4 regions of the Aeromonas sp. FDAARGOS 1415 genome follow, and region 2 is predicted to be linked to each of the others. Evidence: riboswitches for the same ligand, from Rfam matches in the RefSeq annotation. Region 2 holds a riboswitch; each other region holds the start of a gene.
The links. Region 2 has a riboswitch for cyclic di-GMP ahead of I6L45_RS10705 (glycosyl hydrolase family 18 protein). Riboswitches for the same ligand answer to the same signal wherever they lie in the genome.
Positions count from the first base shown of each region.

Region 1 (5,238 bases), 450 kb from region 2:
GCTCTGCTCGCGATACTGGTCGAAGAACTGCTGCAGGGTCCACTTGGCTTCGATGGAGCTCACACCGGAGAGACCGGCCATCTTGGAGATGAGGCGCTGTACCTCGTCCCGCGACAGCTTCTGCATCACCTTGGCGGCCGCCTCCGTTCCCATGCTCAGCAGCAGGATGGCGGCCTTCTCGAGGTTGTCGATGTCGATGTCGACCGCGTTCTGATTCAGATTACCGTTGCTCATTGCCGCTCACCCATTGTCTGACCACTTCCGCCACCCGGGCCGTGTCCTTGTCCACCAGCAGTTGCAGGTGCTTGAGCTGGACCTCCAGCTCGGACCCCGGTTCCGGCAGCGCCTCGAGATCCAGGGAGGAGAACTGAGGCTCCAGCCTGTACTCGGGCTGTTGCAGGCTATTGCCGGAGGAGGACGGTTCATGTTGCTCATCCCCTTCCCGCCGCATGGAGAGACCCACGGCAGGCTCCCGATCCTCGTCCAGCTCCTGTCCGGGCTCGGCGTCAGGATATTGCTGGGTGCGCACCAGGTGCTTCACCAGGGGACGAATGCCGAAGAACACCAGGGTCAGCCCCAGCAGTCCGCCCACCAGGTAGCGCAGGGAATCTTGCCAGTAGGGGGTCTCCAGCCAGCTCGACTCCGGCGGTGTCACCGGCACGGCGCCGTTGAAATCGAACACCTGCAGGCTGATCTGGTCGCCACGGGCACTGTCAAAGCCGACCGAGCGCTCCACCATCTGGCGGATCTGCTCGAGCTGCTCCGCGCTCCACCCCTCCTTGGGGCCGATCTGCTGATTGAGCAGGATGGAGACGTTCATCCGCTCCAGTCGCCCCTGCTGATAGCGGGTATGCACTATGGTGCGGCTGTTCTCATACTGCTTGCTGACTTCCTGGCGCTCGGTTCGTGTGTCGTTCTTGGCAGGTTCCTGCGCCTTGTTCTCCTCGGTGGCGGCCTGATCGGTCTGGGGCGCCGTTTCCGGGGGACGGTTGGAGAGGGCACCCGGAATGCCGAGGGCCAGGGCGTCTATGGTCTTGTCGGATTTGTTGGATTCCCTGGTCACCACCCCGTTGGGATCGAGCTGCTGCTGGGTCTCCTCCACCGCGTTGAAGTTGACGTCTGCTGCGATCTGCACCCGGAAGTTGCCGGTGCCCAGCATGGGGTAGAGCATGTCGTTGGCCCGCTGGCGGATGTACTGCTCCAGCTTGCGCACGTACTCCATCTGCTGGACGCTCTGCTTGCCGAAGCCCGCCTTGTCACCCAGCTCCGCGCTCAGCAGCTGGCCGCTCTGATCCACCACGGTCACGGCGCCGGGCTTCATGCCGGAGATGCTGCCCGCCACCAGGTTGGCGATCGCCTCAACCTGGCCCGGCTCCATGGACTGACCCGGCTGCAGATCCAGCATCACGGAGGCGCTGGGCTTCTCCTCGTCACGGCCGACGAACAGGGTTCGCTTCGGGATGGCCAGATGCACCCGGGCACTGCGCACCGCATCCAGGGAGATGATGGTTCTGGCCAGCTCCCCCTCCAGGGCATGACGGTAACGCGCCCCTTCCATGAATTCGCTGGTGCCAAGGCCGGTGACATTGTCCAGCCCCTCCAGGCCTGCCGGCATGGCGGCCCGGACGCCGCGGGCCGCCAGCGCCATACGGACATGGGCAAGCTGGCTCTCAGGCACCAGGATCTGTCCCGAGCTCTTCTCTAGCCGGAACGGCACCTGCTCTTTCTCCAGCATCTCCATGATGTTGGCGGTGTCGTAGAGTTCCTGCTTGCCGTAGAGCGGCACGTAGTTCTTGCTGGAGGTCCAGAGGATCACCACTATGGTGGCGGCGACCACCGCAGCCAGCAGCGCTATGGTCAGAATGGATTTGTTGTCCCGGGAGAGGGTGCGCCAGTTGCGCATCCCTTCCTGTACGCGGGCGATCAGGGAGCCTGACGCTGGTGAAGAGGATACCAATTCAGTCATCACCAACCTCAGAGCGGCATGCGCATGATGTCATCGAAGCCGGTCATCAGTTTGTTGCGCACCTGCATCAGGGCGGAAAAACTGAGGCCTGCCTTCTGGCTGGCCACCATGGCCCCCACCAGATCGTCGCTCTGCCCCGCATCGACGGCGGTCATCAGGCTGGAGGCGATGTTCTGCTGTTCGTTGACCCGGCCGACGACGTCACGCATGGCGTCGCCGAACGAGACGGCAGACGCCTCGTTTGGCTCGATGGCAGGGGGTTGACTGGCGACTCGCTGCATTTCCTGCATCTGCTGCAGGAGTGTCACCTGTGATGACATGATCTCAATCTTCACTCGGTTATCCCTTAGTTTTGTATCTGCTGCTCGACATCGATGCCCTGCTCGCGCATGGCAGCCAGCTTGTATCTAAGTGCCCGGGTCGTCATCCCGAGGGCTTCTGCCGTGCGTGTCCGGTGGCCACGGAAACGGCGCAACGTCTCAAGAACGAATTGAAATTCGGCATGCCGCTTGGTCTCGTTGAGCCCCTCCGGGGCCGTGAGTGTCTGCGGTAGCGGAGTGTCGGCTTCCGCTGCGTAATGGGGCAGCATCAAATCGACGGCCTGAATATGCAATCCGCGAGCCATAATTAGCGCCCGCTGGATGACGTTATCCAGTTCGCGCACATTGCCTGGCCAGTCATAGGAGAGCAGCTGCTGGCGGGCACTCTCGCTGAGGCGATAACCCTGCTGTGCGGCATAACGCTCGATGAAGTACTCCGCCAGGGGCAGGATGTCGTCCTGCCGTTCTCTCAAGGCGGGCCAGCTCATGGGCAGCACGTCCAGCCGGTAGAAGAGGTCCTCGCGAAATTCGCCCCGCACCACCAGCTCCCGCAGATCCCGGTTGCTGGCAGCGATGATGCGCACGTCCAGCGCGATCACCTGATGGCTGCCCAGCCGTTCGACCTCCTTCTCCTGCAGCACCCGCAGCAGCTTGGCCTGCAATGCCAGCGGCAGCTCGGAGATCTCGTCGAGCAGCAGGGTGCCCCCCTGAGCCAGCTCGAACTTGCCCTGCTGGCTGGCCGTCGCGCCAGTGAAGGCGCCCTTGCTGTGACCGAAGAGGATGGACTCGAGCATGGCCTCCGGGATGGCCGCACAGTTGATGGCCACGAAGGGCTTGGCCGCCCGGCTGGACATTTCGTGGATGTAGCGGGCAAGCCGCTCCTTGCCCGTCCCCGACTCGCCACCGATGAGGATGGTGGCCGAGGTCTTGGCAGCCCGGCGGGCGAGCTGCAGCACCTGCAGGCTCTGGGGGGAGGTGGCGATCAGGTTGGGGATGGCCTGGCGCAGGCGCAGGGCGCCCCTGACGACGTCGAGGATCTGTCGCTGGCTGAAGGGTTTGATGATGTAGTCGATGGCGCCGGCCCGCATGGCCTCGGCCGCCAGATAGGCCTGATGTTCATTGACCAGGATGACGCAGTCGGTTCCCGCCAGCGTCTGCACCATGGCAGGGCCGGCTTCTGTCATGACGGCCATATCGAGCAGAATAAGATCGACGCAGTGGTTCGAAATAAAATGTTTGGCCTGCGTCACAGAATCCTGATGGGTAATTCGATAACCGGCATTCAATAATATTTGCCCAACATGGTTTCCATTTGGTGACAATGAGGAGACCAATAATAAATGAGCATGGGTTCCAATATCGACCGATACTGAATTTTCCTTGATAGAAATATCAGAAAACATATTATCCCGAACCTGTGATTGTACATGAATCAATCAACAGAACCGACAGCTGAAAAATTAAGACATACAAAGACAGAGCAGCGCTTCTAATTGAGCGCTTGCCCTATATCTTCATAAAAACAAGGCGAGAATCATGGCCTTGGCAACCCCGCTATCATTAGCATCAATGCTGTTAGACCGGAGGCTTTGCGTCCTGACTTTTCAGTTCAGTTTGCCTTTATCATGCGACGACCCGTATTTGGATGGCATGGCTTGGTGATCCTTCAAGCCATGAGACACACCTGATTGTTTGTATTTTGTTATTTAATCGTCAGTATGTGTCGCGTCAAAAACCGTCACATCATAACGGCTTTATATGACAATTCAAGCAGATATGCGGAATAGTCACTTCCTGCCGGCAGAGAATAAGGCAATTCAACTTCAGCCCAACGTGCCAATTACTTCGACCCGCAGCTCTTCCGGTATTTCATTATATGAGATCACTTTGAGACCCTTCGAGAAGGAGCGGGCATAGCGGGCGATCAGGGGCCTGAGCTGGGGCATCACCACCAGCACAGGGGGGTATCCCTGCTGCTGCAACTGCTCCTTCACCAGCGGCATGTTTTGCTGCAGCTGTGCCAGCAGCTGGGGATCCACCGGGAAGCTGTCCAGCTGGATCTTCCCCTGCTGCTGGGATTGGCTCATCGCCGTCAGCAGGGTCTGCTCCAGCCGATCATCCAGGGTGAAGGCCCCCAGTACGTCGCGGGAACCTATCGCCTGTCTGACGATCTGCCGTTTCAGTGCGCAGCGCACATCGGATGCCAGCAGGACGGGATCCTTGGTCAGCTCGCTCGCATCCAGCAAGGTGGTGGCGATGGTGCGGATGTCGGTGAGGCTGATCTGCTCCTTGAGCAGCTGGCGGAAGACCCGCAGCTGCTGCATCTGGGTCAGGGCCAGATTGAGCTCTTCCGCCAGACGGGGAGACTGGGTGGCCAGATGCTGGCCCAGCTTGCCCACCTCGTCATGACCGAACAGGTTGTCGAGCTGCTCCCTGAGCAGCTTGCTGGCATGGGTCGCGATGACGGTGGCGGAATCCACCACCGAATAGCCCAGGTTGAGGGCCTTGGCCTTGTTGTCCGGCGAAATCCAGACCGCGTTCATGCCGTAGGCGGGATCCTGGGTCAGCTCGCCGTCCAGGGCGCCGTAGGTCTCCCCGCTGCTGATGGCCATCAGCCGCTGGCAGTCCACGTTGCCCGAGGCCAGGGCGATGCCGGAGAGCTTGATGCGATACTGATCCGGCTGCAGTTGCAGGTTGTCGCGCACCCGGATCTCGGGTAGCAGGAAGCCGTACTGCTCGGAGAGCGTCTTGCGGATGCCGCGCACCCGGGCGAGCAACTCGGCCCCCTTGTCCGCCTCCGCTAGGGGGACCAGCCGATAGCCGAGCTCGATGGCAACAGTGTCCACCGGCGGCAAGTCCTGCCACTCCAGCCCCTGGGGCTCCGGCTGTACCATCTGGCGTGTCAGCGCCTCTGCCGCATCCAGCGCCGGATCCTGGGCACGGCGCTGGCTG
Region 1 covers NZ_CP077363.1:1,779,234-1,784,471, reverse strand. Annotated here, with positions in the region: gene fliGL (lateral flagellar motor switch protein FliGL) at 1-234, opposite strand, end outside; gene fliFL (lateral flagellar M-ring protein FliFL) at 221-1,966, opposite strand; gene lfiE (lateral flagellar hook-basal body complex protein LfiE) at 1,975-2,301, opposite strand; gene I6L45_RS08490 (sigma-54 dependent transcriptional regulator) at 2,313-3,689, opposite strand; cyclic di-GMP riboswitch class I at 3,828-3,915, opposite strand; gene lfhA (lateral flagellar biosynthesis protein LfhA) at 4,110-5,238, opposite strand, start outside.
Region 1: linked by a shared signal. The riboswitch ahead of I6L45_RS08490 (sigma-54 dependent transcriptional regulator) and the one ahead of I6L45_RS10705 (glycosyl hydrolase family 18 protein) in region 2 are both predicted to bind cyclic di-GMP.

Region 2 (5,238 bases):
CAGCACCAGGATGCGATTCTGGATAGAACGAAACTGCATCTTGCGTTCCTTGTGTAGTAGGCGGTTGTCCGAATTATCGGCAGGGCGGGAGATCTCTCCAGCAATCCTGCCTAGCTAAGCGTAAAAAGAGGGAAAGTTTTGCGATCCCACTCAAAATCAGTGGTTATTAACTGTTTGAACCCTATTTTACCCTATGCCTTTCCATGGTTTTCCCATCCGTCATTGTCGGTGCTAAAATGCGACGGTTTTTTTAACGAATTGGCCCAAGGCCCTCTACACAAGGCTTAAAGATGAAAGTCAAAACCCGTTTTGCTCCCAGCCCGACCGGCTTCTTGCATGTCGGCGGTGCCCGTACCGCACTCTATTCCTGGTTGTTTGCAAAGAATCAGGGCGGTGAGTTCGTGCTGCGTATCGAGGATACCGATCTGGAACGTTCCACCCAGGAGGCCATCGACGCCATCATCGAGGGTATGGAATGGCTGGAGCTGAACTGGGATGAGGGCCCCTACTACCAGACCAAGCGTTTTGATCGCTACAACGGCCTGATCGACGAGATGCTGGCGGATGGCCGCGCCTACAAGTGCTACTGCTCCAAGGAGCGTCTGGAAGCGCTGCGCGAAGGCCAGATGGCCAACGGCGAGAAGCCCCGTTATGACGGCAAGTGCCGCCATGGTGATCACGATCACCCTGCCGACGCCCCCCACGTCATCCGTTTCCGCAACCCGACCGAAGGCTCCGTGGTGTTCGATGACCACGTGCGCGGCCGCATCGAGTTTGCCAACACCGAGCTCGACGATCTCATCATCCGTCGCACCGACGGCGCCCCCACCTACAACTTCTGCGTGGTGGTGGACGACTGGGACATGGAGATCACCCACGTGGTGCGTGGCGAAGACCACATCAACAACACCCCGCGCCAGATCAACATCTACAAGGCCCTGAACGCGCCGGTGCCGGAGTTTGCCCACGTCTCCATGATCCTGGGTGACGACGGTGCCAAGCTCTCCAAGCGCCACGGTGCCGTGTCCGTCATGCAGTACCGCGACGACGGCTACCTGCCGGAAGCCCTGCTGAACTACCTGGTGCGTCTGGGCTGGTCCCACGGCGATCAGGAGATCTTCACCCTGGAGGAGATGATCAAGCTGTTCAGCCTGGATGCCATCTCCAAGTCCGCCTCCGCCTTCAACACCGACAAGCTCTTGTGGCTGAACAACCACTACATGCGCAGCCTGGATCCGGCTTATGTGGCCAAGCACCTGGCCTGGCACATGGCCGACCAGAAGATCGATACCAGCAATGGCCCGGCTTTGCCTGCTGTGGTGACCCTGCTGGCGGAGCGCTGCAACACGCTAGTGGAAGTGGCCGCCCAGAGCCGCTACCTGTTCGAAGAGTACGAGGCCATCGACGAAGCGGCCGCCAAGAAGCACCTGCGTGGTGTTGCCGCCGAGCCGCTCACCCTGGCCAAGACCAAGCTGGCTGCCCTGGAGACCTGGACCACAGAAGCGCTGCACGAGCTGATTGAAGCCACCGCTGCCGAGCTGGGTCAGGGCATGGGCAAGGTGGGCATGCCGCTGCGCGTGGCCGTGACCGGCCAGGGCCAGTCTCCTGCCATCGACGCCGTGATGGCGCTGGTGGGCAAGGAGCGCGTGCTCGCTCGCATCGACCGCGCCCTGGCGTACATCGAAGCACGCATGGCCGCCGAGTAATTCAGGCTCGCCGGGTCAGTACCCAAGATGGCATGAGAGGGCTCCCTGAGGGGGCCCTCTTTTTTTGAGTCCCCACCTGATTTACGACGTAAAACAGCGACATAGCGATGAGGTTGGCGGTAAAAACAGCTAACTGACTGAATTTTGACTAAACGCTCCAGCGGGTGCGAATTTTGGGTTGACAGCAAAGCGGACGATGCCTATCATGCGCCTCCGTTGCCAGAGATAACTTTGGTAGCGCCGAGGTGAGTTGGGGTTATAGCTCAGCTGGGAGAGCGCTTGCATGGCATGCAAGAGGTCCGCGGTTCGATCCCGCGTAGCTCCACCAAATTCTCCTCGCACAATCTGGAATCCAAGGGGTTATAGCTCAGCTGGGAGAGCGCTTGCATGGCATGCAAGAGGTCCGCGGTTCGATCCCGCGTAGCTCCACCAGGTTCCTGATTGAAATGAAGTACCCAGGGCAGTGCGGTGTGTATCACCCAGGCCGACCTTTGTGGGGTTATAGCTCAGCTGGGAGAGCGCTTGCATGGCATGCAAGAGGTCCGCGGTTCGATCCCGCGTAGCTCCACCATCATTCAGACGTTATGCGTCGAAGGCAACCGACCGCCAGAAGCGGTTGTCTAAAGAGTAAAGAATTTGGGGTTATAGCTCAGCTGGGAGAGCGCTTGCATGGCATGCAAGAGGTCCGCGGTTCGATCCCGCGTAGCTCCACCATGATTCGGACGCCAAGCGTCCAGGATGACCGGCCGCCAGAACCGGTTGTCTGAAGAGTAAAAATTTGGGGTTATAGCTCAGCTGGGAGAGCGCTTGCATGGCATGCAAGAGGTCCGCGGTTCGATCCCGCGTAGCTCCACCATCATTCGATGACAACAGAAGGCCACCGCATTGCGGTGGCCTTTTTGTTTTGTCGTTTTGCATCGTCCCGGATCCCGCCGGGCTGCCAATCCTTCGCCCGCCTCGGCGCGGGTCTTTCAGGCGTCACATCCATAGGGACGGCACCAGCAAGACAGGGACTCCTCTCTTTTAAATTGACCCTTCTATCCATCTTCTCGGCCCTGGCCAATGACGTGCCTTGTCACATTTCTGGCAACTCGGACCAGTGGTCCAGCGTGCAAGAAAGGGAATAAAAGAGGCTGTTTGCCAGGTTTAGATAGGCTCAAGATACTGATATTAATCATTTATTTCTCATCTGTTCGATGAGGGATGAAGTGTGGGAACGTCCCCACATATTTTCTTTCGAGAATAAAGATTGAGCGGTCGAGACTTGCTTCCTATACTCGGGCTGTTCCTCACGGAACCCAGGACAAGGGCAAACCGGCAGTGATGCCGGGACGCAAAGCCTCCGATCTGCCCGACCACGGGCCAGACAGCGGGGTTACCCAGGGTAACTTGAGGGTTTGTGGCCCGTCCATGGCCTGTTGTCGTTCCCTTTCCCCCTGTTGCGATTGCGCTTTTCCCGGTGTTGAAGCCAAGACAAACAAGGAAGATAACAATATGCAACAGATCTTGAGGCCCAGCAGGCTTGCCATGCTGGTCGCCCTTGCGGCCGTCCCTGCCTGGGCGCAGGCCGCTTACCCCGCCTACCAGGCCGGCACCGCCTACAAGGCTGGCGACATCGTCAGCAACGCAGGCGCCCTCTATGAATGCAAGGAATTCCCCTACTCCGGCTGGTGCGGCGCGTCCCCCTACCACTATGAGCCCGGGGTCGGCACCGTCTGGGCCGATGCCTGGAAGCGTTATGGCGGCGAGGTACCGCCACCGGCCCTGGTCGTCGCCATCGGCTCCCCCGCCGTGGGTGCCAGCGTCAGCGAGGGGACCAGCCTTGCCCTGGCGGTGACCCTGAGCGGCCCGGTCACGGCGCTCGCCAAGGTGGAGTACCTCATCGACGGTACCCTGGTCGCCACCGCCACGGCTTCCCCCTGGAGCGCGAGCTGGTCTGCCGCCGGTGTGGGCAATCACGCCCTCAAGGCTCGGGCGCTGGACAAGGATGGCAAGGTGCTGAGCGAGGCGGACTCCAGCTTCAAGGTCGCCGCCGTGGTCGCGCCCGAGGCGCCCAAAGTGAGCATCGCGAGCCCGGCCGCCGGCGCCAGGGTGACCCTGGGTCGCAGCGTGGCGGTGAGCGGCAACGTCACCGACGCCAATGACGACGTCGCCAGGGTCGAGCTCTTCGTGAATGGCCAGAAGGTGGGCGAAGACACCAGCGCCCCCTGGCAAGTGAGCTGGACGCCCCAGAACAAGGGGCTGGCCGGTCTCAAGCTGGTGGCGACCGACAAGGCCAATCTCTCTGGCGAATCGGCCCAGGTGGATGCGCAGGTGGAAGAGGCCGCACTGCCTCCCACTGGCGGCAACCTCTCCTGCGACGTGCGCCAGATCTACCGCGCCGACGGCAGCGAGTGCATGGGGGATGATCACGGTCGCCGTGTCATCGGCTACTTCACCTCCTGGCGCACCGGCAAGAACGGCCTGCCCGCCTACCTGGTGAACGACATCCCCTGGGACAAGATCACCCACATCAACTACGCCTTCGCGGCGGTGGACGAGCAGAGCCACGTCATCAAGGTGGACGACTCGGCCACCAAGATGACCTGGAACGGCGTGCCGGGCGCCGAGATGGATCCCGAGTTCGCCTACCAGGGCCACTTCAACCTGCTGTCCAAGTACAAGAAGCAGTATCCGGACGTGAAGACCCTCATCTCCGTCGGGGGCTGGGCCGATACCCGCGGCTTCTACGCCGCCACCACCAAGGGCGACTGCTCGGTCAATACCGCCGGCATCAACGCCTTTGCCGACTCGGCGGTGGGCTTCATCCGCCAATACGGCTTCGATGGTGTGGATATCGACTACGAGTACCCCACCTCCATGAAGGATGCGGGCAACCCGAACGACTTCCCGCTCTCCAACCTGTGTCGCGGCAAGCTCTTTGCGAACTATGAAGTGCTGATGAAGACCCTGCGCAACAAGCTCGACAGCGCCGGCACCGAGGACGGTCGCAAGTACATGCTGACCATCGCCTCGCCGGCCTCGGCCTATCTGCTGCGCGGCATGGAAAACTTCCAGGTCACCCAGTACCTCGACTACGTCAACCTGATGACCTATGACTTCCACGGCGCCTGGAACCACTTCGTCGGCCACAACGCCGCCCTGTTCGACAACAAGGCGGATCCCGAGCTGGCCCAGTGGGGGGTCTACACCCAGGCCCAGTTTGGCGGCATCGGCTATCTCAACTCCGCCTGGGCGGCCCACTACTTCCGTGGTGCCCTGGCGGCGGGCAAGATCAACATAGGGGTGCCCTATTACACCCGTGGCTGGCAGGGGGTCACCGGTGGCACCCAGGGGCTGGGTGGCAAGGCGGCGCTGCCGAGCCAGAGCGATTGCCAGCCGGGCACGGGGGGGAGCACCATTCCGTGCGGCAACGGGGCGGTGGGCATCGACAACATCTGGCATGACCTCGACAAGAGCGGCAAGGAGATAGGCGGCGGCGCCGTGCCCATGTGGCATGCCAAGAACCTGGAGCACGCGGCCAGCCTCGGCA
Region 2 covers NZ_CP077363.1:2,232,972-2,238,209, forward strand. Annotated here, with positions in the region: gene I6L45_RS10670 (methyl-accepting chemotaxis protein) at 1-39, opposite strand, end outside; gene gltX (glutamate--tRNA ligase) at 291-1,706, shown strand; tRNA gene I6L45_RS10680 (tRNA-Ala) at 1,959-2,034, shown strand; tRNA gene I6L45_RS10685 (tRNA-Ala) at 2,063-2,138, shown strand; tRNA gene I6L45_RS10690 (tRNA-Ala) at 2,202-2,277, shown strand; tRNA gene I6L45_RS10695 (tRNA-Ala) at 2,345-2,420, shown strand; tRNA gene I6L45_RS10700 (tRNA-Ala) at 2,487-2,562, shown strand; cyclic di-GMP riboswitch class I at 3,005-3,089, shown strand; gene I6L45_RS10705 (glycosyl hydrolase family 18 protein) at 3,234-5,238, shown strand, end outside.

Region 3 (5,238 bases), 1.6 Mb from region 2:
AAGGAGCTGCGTCGCTGGCTGCGCGAGCTGCACGACGAGCTGCACGTCACCAGTCTGTTCGTGACCCACGATCAGGAGGAGGCGCTGGAGGTGGCGGACAGGGTAGTGCTGATGAATGCCGGCAGGGTGGAGCAGATCGGCACGCCGGCCGAAGTCTATGACCAGCCCGCCAGCGCCTTCGTGCACAGCTTCCTCGGCAGTGTGAACCTGTTCCGTGGTCGGGTGGCAGGCCAGGGGCTTGGCATCGGCGAGCAGCTGCTGGGGGGAGCCATTGCCTCCCCACTGGCGGAAGGAAGTGCGGCCATCGCCTATGTGCGTCCCCACGAGCTGGAGATACTGCCGGCGGATGCACCGGGCGGCATCAGCGCCACCATCACCCGGTTGCTGCCCATGGGGCCGCGCATCCGGGTAGAACTGCGCGGCGACGGAGAGAGAGCGAGTGCCCACTACGAGGCCGAGCTTAGCAAGGAGGCCGCCCGGGCCTTTGCTCCCGGCCAGGGGGTACGCCTGGTGGCAAGACAGGCCCAGCTCTACCCCGACTACCAGATCTGAGGGCGTGCCGCCCTGGTGGTCCAGCTTCAGGCCGGGTTGGTGCCCGGCGACCCATTACTAGAAGACGGTGGCACTTCCACCGTCCCCCAGCGCAGGAGGCGATGGTGAACTTTCAGCAGTTGCGAATCATTCGGGAAGCGGCACGGCGGGATTACAACCTGACCGAGGTGGCCAATGCCCTCTTTACTTCCCAGTCCGGGGTCAGCCGCCACATTCGCGAGCTGGAAGAGGAGCTGGGGCTCGCGCTCTTCATCCGCTACGGCAAGCGGCTGCTCGGCATGACGGAGCCGGGCAAGGAGTTGCTGGTGATCGCCGAGCGTATCCTCAATGACGCCGACAACATCCGCAAGCTGGCCAGCACCTTTGCCAACCGTGACTCGGGCCGGCTGCTGGTCGCGACCACCCACACCCAGGCCCGCTACGCCCTGCCCAGGGTGGTGAAGGCGTTTCGCGAGCAGTTCCCTCTGGTGCAGCTGGAGCTGCGCCAGGGCAGCCCGGAGGAGATAGTACGGCTGGTGCAGACCGGCGAGGTGGACATCGGCATCAGCAGCGAGCAGCTCGACAGGAGCGAAGGGGTGGTGGCGTTTCCCTACTACCGCTGGCATCACAACATAGTGGTGCCGGAGCAGCATCCCCTCACCGCCGAGCGGGATCTGACCCTGGCTGCCCTGGCCCACTGGCCCATCGTCACCTATCAGGCCGGCCTCACCGGGCGGGTGCGGGTAGACGAGGCGTTTGCCGAGGCCGGCATAGCGCCGCAGATCCTGCTGACGGCCCAGGATTCGGACGTCATCAAGACCTATGTCGAGCTGGAGATGGGGGTGGGTATACTGGCGGACATGGCGTTCGACACCCTGCGGGACAAGGGATTGGTGCAGCTGGACGGCAGCCGGCTGTTTGCGCCGCACACCGCCTGGATCGGCCTCAAGCAGGGGCAGTTCCAGCACAACTTCGCCTGGCAGTTCATCCAGCTGTGCAACCCCGAGCTGGCGTTGTCGGAGATCCAGGCCCGTGCCATGAGCAACGAGCCCCTGCTCGACTACCAGATCTGAGCGGTTGCCATGGCAAACGGGGAGCCATTGGCTCCCCGTTTTATTGCGGACGGATGGGCCCCTTCGGCTGACCCTATCCGACTTTACGCTGCGCAGGTGCGGCGGATCACAGCTGTGTCCATGCCTCCTGCCAGTGGGAACCCACGCCCGGCTCATACTGGGTGGCCGTGCTCGCCCACTGGCTGCACCAGCCGCTGTAGGGGAAGGGTTTGCACTGGTAGATCTTGCCGTTCTTCGGCTGCAGTACCCGGGTGCCCGCAGTGTAGGACTTGAGCCCCTCCGGGAAGCTGTACTGGTAGTCACCGCCAGCGGCCGGATCCTTGAACATCAGATCCAGGGTCTGCTGCAGGGTGGCGCCCCCGTTCTTCGGCTTGGCCTCGATCACCAGCTGATGGTGGCCGGCGCTCAGGCCGCTCAGGGCCATGGTGAAGCCCTGGCTGCTGTCCTTGATGTCGGCGCTGGTCTGCCCCCTGGCGACACCGCCATGGTCGTAGAGGGTGCTGGTGACGGCGAGATCTCCCTGAGCGGCGACGGTGAAGGCCAGGGTGAGCTGGCCGTTGTCGAGCGGATACTCGCTCGCCAGGCCGCTCACGCTGATGCTGTCGCTGACCGGGGGTTGCTGCTGCTCTAGCTGGACTTCTACTCGCTGCAGGTTGCTGCCCGCTTTCAGGTAGACGGGGTTCTGGCCGTAGACCGGGTTGAACTGGCCGTCCGTGCCCTGCTGGCCGGCGCGGATCTGGCTCTGTTCGGCATTGATCTTGCTCGCCAGGGCGTGAGCCCAGTTGTTCTTCAGGCCTTGCTCGGTGCTGGCGATGGTCAGCTCGATCTGCAGATCGGTGCGTTCGCCACCGGCGTCGAATACCCGGGTTCTGGCCTTGTCGCCGACGGCGAGGTCGATGGAGGGATAGATGGTGCCTCCCTGACTCCAGGTCAACGGCGGCTGGCCGTCGTCCTTGAACCGGGCGTCGATCAGGTTGTAGAAGCTGTTGGTGGTGTCACCCACCTCCCAGACCCCGAGGATCAGCTGATAGCCGGTGCGCTCGGGCAGGGTGCAGTTGTGGGTCACCTGCTTGGGTGGCTGTACCATGCCCCCGTCGATGACGCAGAAGGGCACGAGATCGAAGGCGTCCCGGGTGAGCGGTTGGTTCGGGTTCCAGTCCTGCCGGGTGAGGTAATAGCGCCAGTTGCGGGTCGCGTGGTTGGCGGTGAAGGTCCAGCTGATGGCGAAGGGACCGGCCTGCACATTGCGCTTGGTCCAGCGATCGCTGGTCTGGGCGTTGAGCTCGCCAAACTGCGGGTGTCCTGCCGAGGCGATCTGGCCATCGGCGGGGCCACCAGCGGGGAAGCCGGAGGGGGCCTCCAGGCTCTGGGGCTCCCACTGGATGGCGCCGCACTGGATGTTGCCACCCGTCTTGCACAGGTAGTTGCGCGACTCGGGCTGGCTGATATAGCCGTGGGCGAGGGCGCCGCCGCTGGCCAGTAGCGTCAGCGCCGCCGCGAGGCGATTGAATTGAAGTTTTGCTGCCATACATTCCTCTGTTCGGTGATGTGGGCAGTCAAGTTGGCAGGGGAAATCCCGGTGCACACCTGGGTGTGGCAACCCCGCTATCCTGGACAGCATGTCTTTAGACCGGAGGCTTTGCGTCCTGGCCTTTCAACCAGTTTGCCAAATGACTACAGAAAGGATCATGGTGCCGCACTGGGCGACAGACCCATGATGACTATATTTTGTTAAAAAATTAAGTGTAAATATTGACGGCTTGACCTCATCGGAGCAGTACGACTCCCCATACTTCTCTTGCTCCCCCCTCGGACAGGGCGATACCGATCATCAGGTGTGTTCGGGCTGGGCCGCCCGACATCCCCCGCCGCTTGCCCCCCAGATGCACGTCTGGACCAATCGCCAGCAGACAGTGCTCCCTGCTTTTTGGTAGCTTGTTCATGCGCATCCCGGCGCACTGTTTGCCAATCTCTGTGAAGGGGGCGGCATCTCACCAATAAAAGGAGTGGGCACCCGTGCGGGTGACCCCATAAAAGAGGGAATTTATGAGTTCCATTGCCAGGAATTATCTCAACCAGCTCAACGCCGACTACCTGCAGGTACACAGGCGCAAGGAGGATCTGTTCTGGTCCACCTACATGGGCACCAGCGACGATCAGGCCGGCTTCACCGCCGCCGAGCAGGCTTACAAGGCCTTCTGCGCCGACCCGGCACGCCTGCCGGTGCTGCGGGAGATGCAGGCCCAGGCCGAGGAGACCGAGCTGAAACGCGGTCTGGCAGGCTGGATCGCCTTCTTCGAGTGCAATGTCATCGAGGATCCTCAGGCCGCGTCCCTGATGGACGAGCTGGTGGCCGCCGAGGCGGATCTGTTTGCCCGGCGCAAGGGGCTGAAGCTGACCTTGCTGGACGAGCAGGGTCACCAGGTCCCCGGCAGTCTGCCCGCCGCCAGCACGACGCTGGCCGCCAGCAGCGACGAGGCGGTGCGCCAGAGTGCGCTCGCCATGTTCCACGCCCTGGAGCAGTGGGTGGTCGACAACGGCTATCTGGAGATAGTCGCGCTGCGCAACCGCTTCGCCCGGGCCATGGGCTATCGCGACTACTTCGACTACAAGGTGCACAAGAACGAACAGATGAGCCCGGAGCAGCTCTTTGCCGTCTTGGATGACTTCATCGCCCGCACCGATGCCCGCCTGCACCAGAGTCTGGCCGAGTTGAAGGACGCCAAGGGGGAAGAAGCCCTGCTGCCCCACAACCTGCGCTACAGCGTGAGCGGCGACGTGACCCGCCAGCTCGATCCTTACGTGCCCTTCTCCCGGGCGCTGAAGGATTGGGTCGGGAGCTTCCGCCGCCTCGGCATCCAGTACCGCGGTGCCACCCTGACCCTGGATCTGCTGACCCGGGAGGGGAAATACGAGAACGGCTTCTGTCACGGCCCGGTGCCGAGCTTCTGGCAGGAGGGGGAGTGGGTACCGGCGGTGGTGAATTTCACCAGCCTGGCCAACCCGGCTCAGGTGGGCAGCGGCTGGAGCGGGCTCAACACCCTGTTCCACGAAGGGGGCCACGCGGCGCACTTTGCCAATGTCACCGGCAACGCCCCCTGCTTCTCCCAGGAGTTTCCGCCCACCTCCATGGCCTATGCCGAGACCCAGTCGATGTTCTGCGACAGCCTGCTGGACGACGCGGACTGGCTCAAGCGCTACGCCAGGAATGATGCGGGGGAGGCGATCCCCGATGCGCTCATCCAGGCGATGATCGCCGCGCGCCAGCCGTTTCGCGCCTTCAACGAGCGCCAGATCGCGCTGGTGGCCTACTTCGAGCGGGATCTCTACGCCATGGACGAGGCCGAGCGCACCCCGGCCGCCGTGCTGGCGCTGGCACGCCAGTGGGAACGCAAGATCCTGGGGGTCGAGAGCCCGCGCCCGCTCTTGGCCATTCCGCACCTCCTGAACCAGGAGTCGGCCTGTGCCTATCACGGCTACCTGCTGGCCCTGATGGCGGTGGAGCAGACCCGCGCCTACTTCCTGAAGCGCGACGGCTACCTCACCGACAACCCGCGCATCGGGCCGGATCTGGCCGCCCACTACTGGGGCCCGGGCAACGGCATGACCCACGACGAGACGCTGCAGAGTCTCA
Region 3 covers NZ_CP077363.1:662,914-668,151, reverse strand. Annotated here, with positions in the region: gene I6L45_RS03145 (sulfate/molybdate ABC transporter ATP-binding protein) at 1-552, shown strand, start outside; gene cbl (HTH-type transcriptional regulator Cbl) at 657-1,604, shown strand; gene gbpA (N-acetylglucosamine-binding protein GbpA) at 1,711-3,132, opposite strand; cyclic di-GMP riboswitch class I at 3,197-3,282, opposite strand; gene I6L45_RS03130 (M3 family metallopeptidase) at 3,651-5,238, shown strand, end outside.
Region 3: linked by a shared signal. The riboswitch ahead of gbpA (N-acetylglucosamine-binding protein GbpA) and the one ahead of I6L45_RS10705 (glycosyl hydrolase family 18 protein) in region 2 are both predicted to bind cyclic di-GMP.

Region 4 (5,238 bases), 1.8 Mb from region 2:
CTGCTGATCGGGCTGTCGCTCTCCTATCTGGGACTGCTGTTCCTCATCGCCTTCGTGGCGGACAAGAACAAGCGCCGCCGCCCCAAGGGGCAGCCCCTGCTCTACAGCCTGTCGCTGGCGGTCTACTGCACCTCCTGGACCTTCTTCGGTACCGTGGGCCAGGCCAGCGAATCCCCCTGGTCGCCGGTGCCCATCTACCTGGGCCCCATGCTGGTCTTCCTGTTCGGCTGGCGCCTGCTGGCCCGCCTCATCCTGGTGGCCAAGCGAGAGCACATCACCTCCATCGCCGACTTCATCGCCGCCCGTTACGGCAAGTCCCAGCGCCTGGCCATGGTGATCAGCCTCATCGCCATCATGGGGATACTTCCCTACCTGGTATTGCAGCTCAAGGCGATCGTCACCGGGCTGGATCTGCTGATGGCCAACAGTGCCGGAGCCAGCCCCACCAGCAACATGGCCGAGCTGGCCCTCGGCGTCACCCTGCTGCTGGCCCTGTTCAGCATCCTGTTCGGCACCCGCAACCTGGACGCCACCGAGCACCACCGCGGCATGGTAGTCGCCATCGCGTTCGAATCCGTGGTCAAGCTGCTCGCCTTCATGGCGGTGGGGGGCTTCGCGCTCTGGCTCATCGTCAGCAAGCCGAGCGAGGCCCGCACCCTGGTGGCCGGCGACTTCCTGAAGGCGGTGGTGGCGGTGACGCCGGGCGGCCTGCTGGAGCTTGCCATCTATACCCTGATCGCCATGTGCGCCGTCATCTGCCTGCCGCGCCAGTTCCACGTGACCGTGGTGGAGAACAACCAGGGGCAGGATCTGCACTGGGCGCGCTGGATCTTCCCGCTCTACCTGTTCCTGATGGGGCTCTTCATCTGGCCGCTGGCCCTGGCGGGCAAGCAGTGGGTGGGGGCCGACATGGCCTCGGACACCTATGTGATCAGCCTCCCCATGTCCCTCGGCTACGACGGCATGGCGATGCTGGCGTTTCTCGGCGGCACCTCGGCGGCCACCGGCATGGTGATCGTCTGCACCATCGCGCTGGCCATCATGGTGAGCAACGACCTGGTGCTGCCGGTGCTGCTGCGCCGGGTCTGGCAGCAGGGGCGGGACGAGCGCCTGATGCGGCTGCTGCTGCAGGTGCGCCGGGGCGCCATCCTGCTGATCCTGCTGGCCGCCTGGGCGCTCTACCTCTGGCTCGGGGATCTCACCAGTCTGTCGCGCATCGGCTATTTGTCGTTCGGCGCCGTGGCCCAGTTCGCGCCGGCTCTGCTGCTTGGTCTCTACTGGCGGCACGGCAACCGCAAGGGGGTCTACCTGGGTCTTGCCCTCGGGGTCAGCCTCTGGTGCCTGACCCTGCTCGCCGAGAGCGGCCTGCTGGCGGGATCTCCCCTGGAGGCCCTGCTGGCCCCCCCCGACTGGCCCGCGTTTCGCGAGCTGAGCCTGGGGGCCTGGTGCCTCTTCCTGAGCCTCTTGCTCAACCTGGTGGGTTATGTGGCTGGCTCGCTCCTGTCCCGGGCGGCGGTGAGCGAGCGGCTGCAGGCGGCCAACTTCGTCGGCAAGCAGAGCCGGGACACGGCGGCGCTCTACCAGGCGCGGGTCTCGGTCAAGGAGCTGGAGATGCTGGCGGCCCGCTTCGTGGGGTCGAGCCGGGTCAAGCGCGCCTTCGGCCGCTTCGCCGGCGAGCGGGGTGGCACCCTGGCGCCCCAGATGCAGGCCTCGGCGGAGCTCATTGCCCACACCGAGCGGCTGCTGGCGGGGGTGTTCGGCACCTCGTCCGCCCGGCTGGTGCTGGCCTCGGCCCTGCAGGGGCGCAACATGCAGCTCGAGGAGATCGCCACCATAGTGGACGAGGCCTCCGACGTGTTCCGCTTCAACCGCGGCCTGCTGCAGGGGGCCATCGAACACATGGGGCAGGGGATCTCCGTGGTGGACAGGGAGCTCAGGCTGGTGGCCTGGAACCGGCGTTACATCGAGCTGTTCTCCTATCCTCCCGGCCTCATCCAGGTGGGTCGCCCCATCGAGGAGATCATCCGCTACAACGCCGGGCAGGGGCTGTGCGGCCCCGGCGAGATCGAGGCCCAGGTGGCGCGCCGGGTTGCCTTCATGCAGCGCGGCAGCCCCCACATCTCGGCCCGGGAGCGGCCGGATGGCCGGGTGATCGAGATGCAGGGCAACCCCATGCCCGCCGGCGGTTTCGTCATGACCTTCACCGACATCACCCCGTTTCGTGACGCCGAGCGGGTACTGCGCGAAGCTAACGAGCACCTGGAGGCGCGGGTGGCCGAGCGCACCCATGAGCTCTCCGAGCTCAACCGCCAGCTGCTGCTGGTGAACCAGCAGGTGGAGCGGGCCAACCACTCCAAGAGCCGCTTCCTCGCGGCGGTGAGCCACGACCTCACCCAGCCGCTCAATGCGGCCAAGCTGTTCACCTCCTCCCTGCTGGAGATGCTGCCCCCGGCGGACGAGCCCGCCCGCATCGCCCGCCACATCGACGATGCCCTGGGGGCGACCGAGGATCTCATCATGGACCTGCTGGATATCTCGCGCCTCGAGGCCGGCAAGTTCAAGGCCAAGAAGCTCGACTTCGCCCTGAGGGACGTGCTCGACAACCTCAAGGCGGAGTTCGGGGTGCTGGCCCAGGCCGGGGGGATCCAGTTCTCCGTGGTGGAGAGCAGCCTCGCGGTCTACAGCGATGTGCGCCTGCTGCGGCGGGTGCTGCAAAACTTCCTCACCAACGCGTTTCGCTACAACCCGGGGGGCCGGGTACTGCTCGGCTGCCGCCGGCTGGGGGACAAGGTGCGCATCGAGGTGTGGGACAACGGCCCCGGCATCCCGGAGGGCAAGCAGGAGGCGATCTTCGACGAGTTCTCCCGCCTCGATCACTCCCGCACTGCCAAGGAGCAGGGGCTCGGCCTCGGGCTTGCCATCGCTCGCGGCATCTCTCTGGTGCTGGGTCACCAGCTCTCCCTGCGTAGCTGGCCCGGAGCGGGATCCGTGTTTGCCATCACCCTGAACCTCGCGACCCGGCCCGTGACGGCGAGCCAGATGACGGCGCCAGCCCAGCGGGACAGCCAGCTGGAAGGGGTCAGGATCCTCTGCATCGACAACGAGGAGGACATCCTCATTGCCATGGCCTCCCTGCTGGAGCGCTGGGGCTGCGAGGTGCGCTGTGCCCAGAGCCTGGAGCAGGCAGAGGAGATCATCGGGGCTGGCTTCCTGCCCCGGCTGGTGCTCTCTGACTATCACCTGGACGACGGCAAGACGGGGTTGCAGGCGCTGCACATGATCAGGCTGGCCCATGGCAACGGCATCGGCGGTATCATCATCAGCGCGGATCGCAAGAGCGAGCTGCAGACGCAGATCCGCGAGCATGGCTTCGGTTATGTGAGCAAGCCGGTCAAGCCGCTCAAGCTGAGGGCCCTGATGAACAGCCTGCTGCTACCGGTTCAGTGACGGCAATCACAGATTCCATCTTTGATTGACGCGGCTGATAATGGTTCTCATGCAGCATCATCGGCGACGTTGTTGCCGATTTGTATGCATTTTCGTGGCCAACTGGCAATGGTGAGTCCCTGTCACTGTTATTTTTACTAGGTGGCGGACCGACGACTCTCCTCTATAGTCATTCGGCGATTATTTTCATCGCAAATCAAGTTGTGCAAAAAGGCAAACCGGACGAAAGTCCGGGGCGCAAAGCTTCCGGTCTAAGGGTCAGCGGTACCTAGGATAGCGGGGCCACCACAGGTTGTTTCGTCCATGGGCCAAGCCATGGTGCGATGTCGTCTGCATTCCCTGTCAGGTTGCGTTGCCTTTTTCGTTGTTTATTCCAATAACGAAATAAGGAAGTTCAACTATGTTCAGTCCAAAACATTCCCTGCTGGCGCTGCTGGTCGGGGGGATCTGTTCCACCTCCGCCCTCGCTGCCGCCCCCGGCAAACCCACCATAGGCTGGGGTGAAACCAAGTTCGCCATCATCCAGATCGATCAGGCCGCCACCTCCTACAACAAGCTGGTGACTGTCCACAAGGATGGTGCCCCCGTCAGCGTGAGCTGGAACCTCTGGTCCGGCGACGTGGGCCAGACCGCCAAGGTGCTGCTCGATGGCAAGGAGGTGTGGTCGGGGGCCGCCGCGGCATCCGGCACCGCCAACTTCAAGGTCACCAAGGGGGGCCGCTACCAGATGCAGGTCGCCCTGTGCAACGCCGATGGCTGCACCCTCTCCGACAAGAAGGAGATAGTGGTTGCCGACACGGACGGCAGCCACCTGGCGCCGCTCGATGCGCCGCTGCAGGAGAACAACAAGCCCTACGCCAACAAGTCCGGCAAGGTGGTGGGGGCCTACTACGTGGAGTGGGGCGTCTATGGCCGCAAGTTCACCGTGGACAAGATCCCGGCCAAGAACCTGACCCACATCCTCTACGGCTTCACCCCCATCTGCGGTGGCAATGGCATCAATGACAGCCTCAAAGAGATCTCTGGCAGCTTCGAGGCGCTGCAGCGCTCCTGCGCCGGTCGCGAGGACTTCAAGGTCTCCATTCACGATCCCTGGGCCGCCGTGCAGATGGGGCAGGGCAAGCTCACCGCCTTCGATGAGCCCTACAAGGGCAACTTTGGCAACCTGATGGCCCTCAAGCAGGCCAACCCCGACCTCAAGATCCTCCCCTCGGTCGGCGGATGGACTCTCTCAGATCCCTTCTACTTCTTCAGCGACAAGACCAAGCGCGACACCTTCGTCGCCTCCATGAAGGAGTACCTGCAGACCTGGAAATTCTTCGACGGCGTGGACATCGACTGGGAGTTCCCGGGCGGTCAGGGGGCCAACCCCAACCTGGGCGGGCCGCAGGATGGCGCCACCTATGTGGCGTTGATGAAAGAGCTGCGCGCCATGCTCGACGAGCTGGAGGCCGAGACCGGTCGACAGTACGAGCTCACCTCGGCCATCAGCGCCGGCGGCGACAAGATTGCCAAGGTGGATTATCAGGCTGCCCAGCAGTACATGGACCACATCTTCCTGATGAGCTACGACTTCAACGGCGCCTGGAGCAACACCGAGCTGGGTCACCAGACCAACCTCCATGCCGCGAGCTGGGATCCGGCCACCAAGTACACCACCGACAAGGGCGTCAGGGCGCTGCTCGGCCAGGGGGTCACACCGGGCAAGATCGTGGTCGGTGCGGCCATGTATGGTCGCGGCTGGACCGGGGTCAGCGGTTATCAGGCCGGCAACCCCTTCACCGGCACCGC
Region 4 covers NZ_CP077363.1:417,685-422,922, reverse strand. Annotated here, with positions in the region: gene I6L45_RS02000 (PAS domain-containing hybrid sensor histidine kinase/response regulator) at 1-3,447, shown strand, start outside; cyclic di-GMP riboswitch class I at 3,650-3,737, shown strand; gene I6L45_RS01995 (glycosyl hydrolase family 18 protein) at 3,848-5,238, shown strand, end outside.
Region 4: linked by a shared signal. The riboswitch ahead of I6L45_RS01995 (glycosyl hydrolase family 18 protein) and the one ahead of I6L45_RS10705 (glycosyl hydrolase family 18 protein) in region 2 are both predicted to bind cyclic di-GMP.